DNA from 2 places in the Exiguobacterium sp. N4-1P genome. Region 2 is predicted to be linked to the other one. Evidence: predicted binding sites of a transcription regulator. Region 2 holds the regulator's gene; the other holds the start of a gene.
The links. Region 2 encodes LexA, which represses DNA repair genes until DNA is damaged. Its sites were predicted from a motif close to CGAACATATGTTCG; they were not measured.
Positions count from the first base shown of each region.

Region 1: the regulator LexA is predicted to act here: its motif matches at 1,635-1,648, upstream of A0126_RS15135 (YolD-like family protein).

Region 1 covers NZ_CP022236.1:2,970,354-2,973,786, reverse strand. Annotated here, with positions in the region: gene A0126_RS15140 (PBECR4 domain-containing protein) at 320-904, opposite strand; gene A0126_RS15135 (YolD-like family protein) at 1,264-1,602, opposite strand.
Region 2 covers NZ_CP022236.1:1,087,434-1,090,866, reverse strand. Annotated here, with positions in the region: gene A0126_RS05530 (DUF896 domain-containing protein) at 79-315, opposite strand; gene A0126_RS05525 (YneB family resolvase-like protein) at 429-1,082, opposite strand; gene A0126_RS05520 (cell division suppressor protein YneA) at 1,129-1,416, opposite strand; gene lexA (transcriptional repressor LexA) at 1,623-2,237, shown strand; gene A0126_RS05510 (metal-binding protein) at 2,268-2,741, shown strand; gene A0126_RS05505 (MIP/aquaporin family protein) at 2,920-3,433, shown strand, end outside.

The sequences.
Region 1 (3,433 bases), 1.1 Mb from region 2:
ACAGGTTGATCATGTGGATGATGCGTTTCATTTGGGTTCTCCTTCCTTTTGCCAATACCGCTCAAATAACGCAGTGTGCCCGGTGTCATACATGGATGATGTTCTCCGAACTGGTAAAACAGTTCGGTTTGATCTTTCGCATAATCGAGATGATCCAGATCTTGTACTTCATGATATTTATAAAACAGCTGGTAACGGTATCTTCAGCAGGTTCATATGCTTGAGGTTGGCTCTGACTATACCCTTTTTTCGCAAATTGTATCGTGGTCGTGTGAAAGAGAACAAAAAAAGAACGATCCGAAGATCGTTTTGTCTCGTTTTATTTTTTGAACGATACGCTGTGAATCTCTTGTCCGTTCGAATCAAGAATCCGCATCGATTTGTAAGGTGCCTGAATACGATCCGCTTTCTTCGCTTTCGGACCCTGGTCCTCTATGAAGGTCATCGGATAAAAAACAGCCGGATCTTCGGAGCCGACGTTGCTGACGCCAAGATAATACACCCAGTTGTACCGGGTGTCGTAACAATAGAACATGACCTTAGCTGGTCCTCTTGTTTTTTCACCGATTTTTGGATTGGTCATCAATTCCACCATTAGACTGAAGAACATGATGCGGTACTCCATTTCTTCATACGTTTGCGGGTTCTTCTCTTTAAGAGAAGCGATCGTCAGCTCGCCTGATTTGATCATGGTGTTGATCTCAAGGTTTGTCCCTAAGTTAAAATAATGCAATCCAATCAAGTGAGGGAACTGCGCATACTTGAAATGAATCTGAAGCGGAGAGACTTTATTGTCAGTCTCGTAAATAAAGGTCTTGTTTGCGAAATGTTCTTCATACATTTCGAGTAGACCAAATAAAGTAACCTGATCAAAGAAGTCAGGACGATTTTTTAGTCGTTTCATCACGATTAATCTCCTTAGAATGAAGTCTACAAAAAAGAGTGACCCTCGAAAAAGGGTCACTCCCGAAAATTAATCGTACGGTACGACTGGACATTCTCCAGTGGGATGCTCCTGTGTATTATTTCTCAGCTTGTCCTTTGTAAAAACATAAAGACAAGTGTGCCCCCAGGCGGGTCCGGATAGTACCACGTATCCTTCATAAGTATATTACCCCTAATACGACTGTTAAAACAAGCAAATTCGCTCAGTTTATGTCCTTTTTCGACAGTTTTATGTCTAAATCGGACACTTTCGTAACGTATTGGCATCGGACGACTCCACTCGCTTCGAGGAGATGGTCGTGCACATCAGGCATATACTTAGAAGACTGTCGAGGCACCAATCAGCTGATCGAAGCGTACGATTTCTTCTTGGAAATTACTTTTTCGTAGTAAAATAGTGTCTTTTTCATAATTGAGTTTCTCAACATATGCGTTGAACTTATATTCGATTTCGGTGTGATGCGTGACAATACGGAGGAGCCCTCCGTTAAAGATTGCATCATTCAACACATTTTCGATTTGTGGATCCAATAGCTCGTCGTAATTCGGGACATCCAGTTGATGTACTTCCCGGTGATACTGTTTGAGCATCGCCTCGTGTTCAGGCATGAGAAATAATACCCATTTCAAGTTTCCGCGGTTGACGTATCGCGTCATTGTGAATCACTCCTCTAGGTTTCGAAAAATAAAGAACATTCGTTCCTAATTTATACCCCAGATTCGTGATCCGCAATTCTGCTCTTCGCAACGGGTACCACGTCGAGAATGGCGTCGGCACCGCGCTAACTTTGATGGGTCTGGTTGTTTTTATGCATGTTGGCTCAGCGGCACTCAGACGACGTCTCGTCCGTTTACAGCCGATTAGAGTGCGATATTGCACCCATTTTGATAGAATTTTGCAGGAATTCGCTCGTTTTCGCTCGATTTCTGCACGTTCAGGAAAAAATGATGATTGTTATTGCGTTGAATGGCTTCGCTGCAGTCGTATGATCAAGACGAACTGAGCAGGTCTCCTTCTCGTGAAACGATGGTGACATTAAAATATATAGGAAAAATAGGAGATTTTTTTAACAACAATTTTAATTTTTTTGATTTTCATAAGCATACGCCAACGTTGATGAAGCGGAAGGGCACTTTCGTACGCCTTCACTCATTCAATTATGGGGCTGCAACATGCCTAGTAACAAGCATAACTGACCTTACTGACAAGCATAATTTTAAAATAGTGCGTTGAATTGGAGTAGCAGCAGGTGACCTACCTGATGCCGATGATAATACATGTGTTTTATTCTACTACATACGATAATTTTTGTGATGTCGATAAACGTCTTCCGAACAAATATCGGAATGCGTCAAACAGCGGAATCACGCTGTGCCAAGCTGTCATCGTACGGACGAATTGATTCGTTTCAAAGTAAAACAAATACTCCATTCGAGGCGTATTAATTGAATCCTTTAATCGTTCCCCTGAAGAATCCCTCCATGTGTACATCATAGATTAAATTATGACAGGTTTGCGACCGAAGTTCGACTCACTGATGAACTACATCTAGTAAACGAGGGGTAATCCTTACTGTGTTTCGTTGGTATTGCTGGCGTCATAAAAAAACGACATACCCGGTGAGACCGAACATCCTCAACGTGAGTTACCGCTTGCATATGATTCCCCGAACAGTGTATATAGAAAAGGAATCTGCACGAAAGGTGACATGATGGTGGAATTTGCTACCGGCCAGCTGAACCGGTAGCGCCTCCACAAGAGATATTTCGAGCATATATGAGAACTGTGACCGCGAATGGCTCGAAATGCGATTCACAGTGTAAGAGATGTATGATTGTGACGAAATCGAAGAATCCCGATTTGTAGCAAAGTGGCTCCGCGGCTTTAACGAATCCGTTTAGTGGTGTTCGCTGCTTGTTCGTCAGCCGATCAGGTGCGATTCACATTTCGAAGCGAATGCAAATGCCGAACTGGGAACTCGAAATAAAAGACCGCCGCGTGACCAAAATGGCTTGTCACCCCCGATACTTCCTCATCGAAACCATTAGAGGTTTCAAAGTCAATATACTTCGCAAACTTTATGAATATTCCGCTCAGATGTCCGAGCAGTCGGGAAAAGGTGTCTGATAATGATCCAGAAACGCACGCCCTTTTCTTCCCTGTATTCTATGCGGCGCCATCCGAAAATTTTTTTACATGATATCTATTTTTGAAAATGATTGGAGTTATAAGGAGGGGCGACGTCCTTTTTGATGTATGCTCTCCTCATGTACGTCATTGTGTCACAAAATCAAAACGAATGTGCGGTTATTCGGTGTGACGTCGAAAACGAAACTTTGGTATTGCTAGAGAAATCGATGACGACGCTGAACGAATCATCCGTCATCGTGTTCATCCTTCCTATTTCCGTACTTGCCAAAAACGCGATAAAAAGGACATTTGTTGATGAAATAGTGTATCGAAACTATAAAAGTTGTTCGATGATCT
Region 2 (3,433 bases):
ACATTACTGATTTTCCCATTAAAAAAGCTACCTCGCTCACGGATTGAGCGACGCAGCTTTCGTTCATACAAAACTTGCTTACTGTTTATTGCGTTCTTCTTCTTGTGCTTGCTTCAATTTTTCAGGCGTAACATCCGTTCCTTCTTCATCAACGATTTTGATACCCATCATTTGATTTTTGAACGAACCACGAAATGCTTCTAAATAGGCCGTTCTTAATTCTTTTTGTTCCGCCGTCTCAGCTTCCGTTAACGGTTCGACTTTTGATTTATTAGCAAGTTCATTAATTCGATCGAGTTGTTCTTGTGATAACATAATATCCCTCTTTCTCTTTGACTCAACGCGGAGCACTTTAATAGTAACCTTACTGTAAAAGACCCGAAAAAAAAAAGCAAGTTTGTCGCGTCAAGATGACACAACACCTGCTTTCATTCATAAGACTGGACAACTTCTTTATATTCAAGATAACGCCGGTTGACCGTCGCTTTCGAAATATCATGCCCCATGCCGCGTAAGGTCGTCGCGATGTCAGCAAACGTCAAACCAAGTTCACGTAATCGAACGATTTCTTCAATCGGGACTTCCTTTCGACTGCGGCCGGCATTCTCGCCTTGCCGATTAAGATTTTGTTCGGGTCTAAAACCATTATCGACAGCCCGTCGCATACCGCGTGCGATTTTTGCATTGTGGAGCTTACGCTGGTATTCCTCAACGAGTGAAACGATCTCGAGGACCATTGCTTCCGCATCCGCCAGTTGGTATTCACCGTCTGACTCCATCGTCATCAACTGGACATCATGTTTTTTGAACGTATGCAAAATCGCGATTTTGGCGTTTCCTCGTCCGATTCGTGTATCGTCCGTCACGAGCACCGCTTCCACCAGATGACGCGTTACATAATCAAGAACGGTTAACATCCCTTCTCGCTCTACATCATAGCCACTTTCTTTTTCGACGATGATATCTATGATTTCAAATCCTTTTGTTAAAGCGAGTCCCGACAGTTCTGCTCTTTGCCGCTCCAGTGAGCTCTCTTGTGCTTCTTTTTCCGTCGAGACGCGACAGTAGATTACTACTTTCATCGTACCTCACACCCCTGTTCGTTCATTCAACAACTTTTATATTCTGTCATTGTTGTGCGATTGGTACAACGATTTTGTCTTTCGAAATGACATGTTTTGTTTCGAGCTCATTGTTCTTGATCAGCCAGTCGATGTATTCCTGGTTCGTCATCGAACCATCATTGTAGACTTCTGCAACTTGTTCGACCGTTACGTTCTCATCAACCGTGACTGACGCCGTGAGTAATTGGTGTACCTTTTCATCTGGTCGTGGTGTTAAAAGAAAAAGAATGAAAGCAAAACTGAGCGTATAAAACAGAATTGAAAAGGCATGAGTACGAATAGAATGAATCATCATGAATCCCTCCAAATAGGTTATTAGAATAAATGTTCTCGGAACAATTGTTCGCATAATCTATAATAAACACAGAACCAGTGTTCGGTCAACACAAAAACATCGAACAATTGTTTGTGCGCTCATTTGTTCTATGTTATAGTAATTCTAGAAACATATATTCCTAAATCCTAAAAAAACCAATCCGGAAAGAGGTGGCAATTCGTATGCGGAAAATGTCTAAACGTCAACAAGAAATCCTTGACTACATCATCGCTGAAGTGAAGTTAAAGGGCTATCCACCTTCAGTTCGCGAAATTGGTGAAGCTGTTGGTCTTGCTTCAAGCTCAACGGTACACGGTCATTTGGATCGTCTAGAAAAACGTGGACTGATTCGCCGTGACCCGACGAAACCACGCGCGATTGAAATATTGCTTGATAAACCTGAAGAAATCAACGAAGCGATCGTCCATGTCCCCGTTATCGGCAAGGTAACTGCCGGACTTCCGATCACTGCGATTGAAAACATAGAAGAGCATTTCCCACTCCCTGCACATTATGTAGGAAATGAAACCGTCTTTATGTTGACGATTGATGGCGAATCGATGATTAATGCAGGTATTCTTGATGGCGATCGTGTTATCGTGCGTCAACAAAACACAGCAGAAAACGGGGAGATTGTCGTTGCGATGACCGAAGATAGTGAAGCGACAGTCAAACGGTTCTTCTTAGAAGATCAACAGGTACGTCTTCAACCAGAAAATGACTCGATGGACCCGATGTATTTCGATAACGTGTCGATTCTTGGCAAGGTCATCGGCGTTTACCGGACGATTCACTAAGAGAGGGACCAGCTAAGCTGGTCTTTTTTCATGCCTTCTGGAAATGTACATGATACGGTCAACTCCGTTGCCCTAACGGGATATGTTGTTTATTCGGTCGCAACGAACCAAACGGATTGGCTCCCGACCGCTGTCGGAATCGCCGTCGGGACCTTATGGCTTTCGCCCGACTTAGACTTAAAATCGGAACCTTACTATCGTTTTGGCCCTTTGCGTGTCCTTTGGATGCCATACGTTAAAATTATGCCGCACCGCTCCATCTGGTCGCATGGCTTAATCATCGGAGATGTCATCCGCCTACTCTACAGTGCCGCTTTATTGATTCCGCTACTCTTTTTAGCCTTCTATAGTGAAATCATCCAAGCAAGCACGGTCGACTCATTGATTGACGTCATGCCTGCTTTTATTATCGGTGTGATGACCGCAAGTACGATTCATATCATCCTTGATCATACGAGTAGTTGGTTCCGCCCTAAAAAGAAACGAAAAAAACGTCGATCCTGACTTTTTCCATTCAATCATGGAAAAAGTCTTTTTATTATCCAATTCTAATTTTTTTAAACCTAAATATTGAAAATTTCGATTCCTATATTTCAATTATTTGTATTGAAAACGTTATCAATTCGGGTTAGGTTTAAATAGAAAGGCATTATTCGCTTTAATCCAAAGGGAGGGTTTTTGCATGAGTAATTTTATTAGTGAGATGATGGGAACATTGATTCTCGTCCTACTCGGGGATGGCGTCGTCGCCGGTGTCGTTCTGAAGAAAACCAAGTCTGAAAATGGTGGCTGGATTGTCATCACGCTCGCTTGGGGTCTCGCCGTTATGACCGGTGTTTACGTCGCGGCATCCAGTGGTGCCCACTTGAACCCAGCGGTTACTTTGTCGCTCGCGCTCAATTCTGACTTACCGTGGGCAGATGTACCTATCTATATCGCTGCTCAACTTGTCGGAGCATTCCTTGGCGCAGTACTCGTTTGGCTTCATTACATGAAACATTTTGAAGCGACAGAAGATCAAGCCGCAAAACTCGGTGTCTTCGCGACAGGTCCAGCAATCCGTCATACGGGATCAAACTTAGTATCTGAGATCATCGGGACATTCGTTCTCGTCTTTGGTATCTTGGCGCTTGGAGCGAATACGTTTGCAGACGGACTCAATCCATTGATCGTCGGTCTCCTCGTAGTCGTCATCG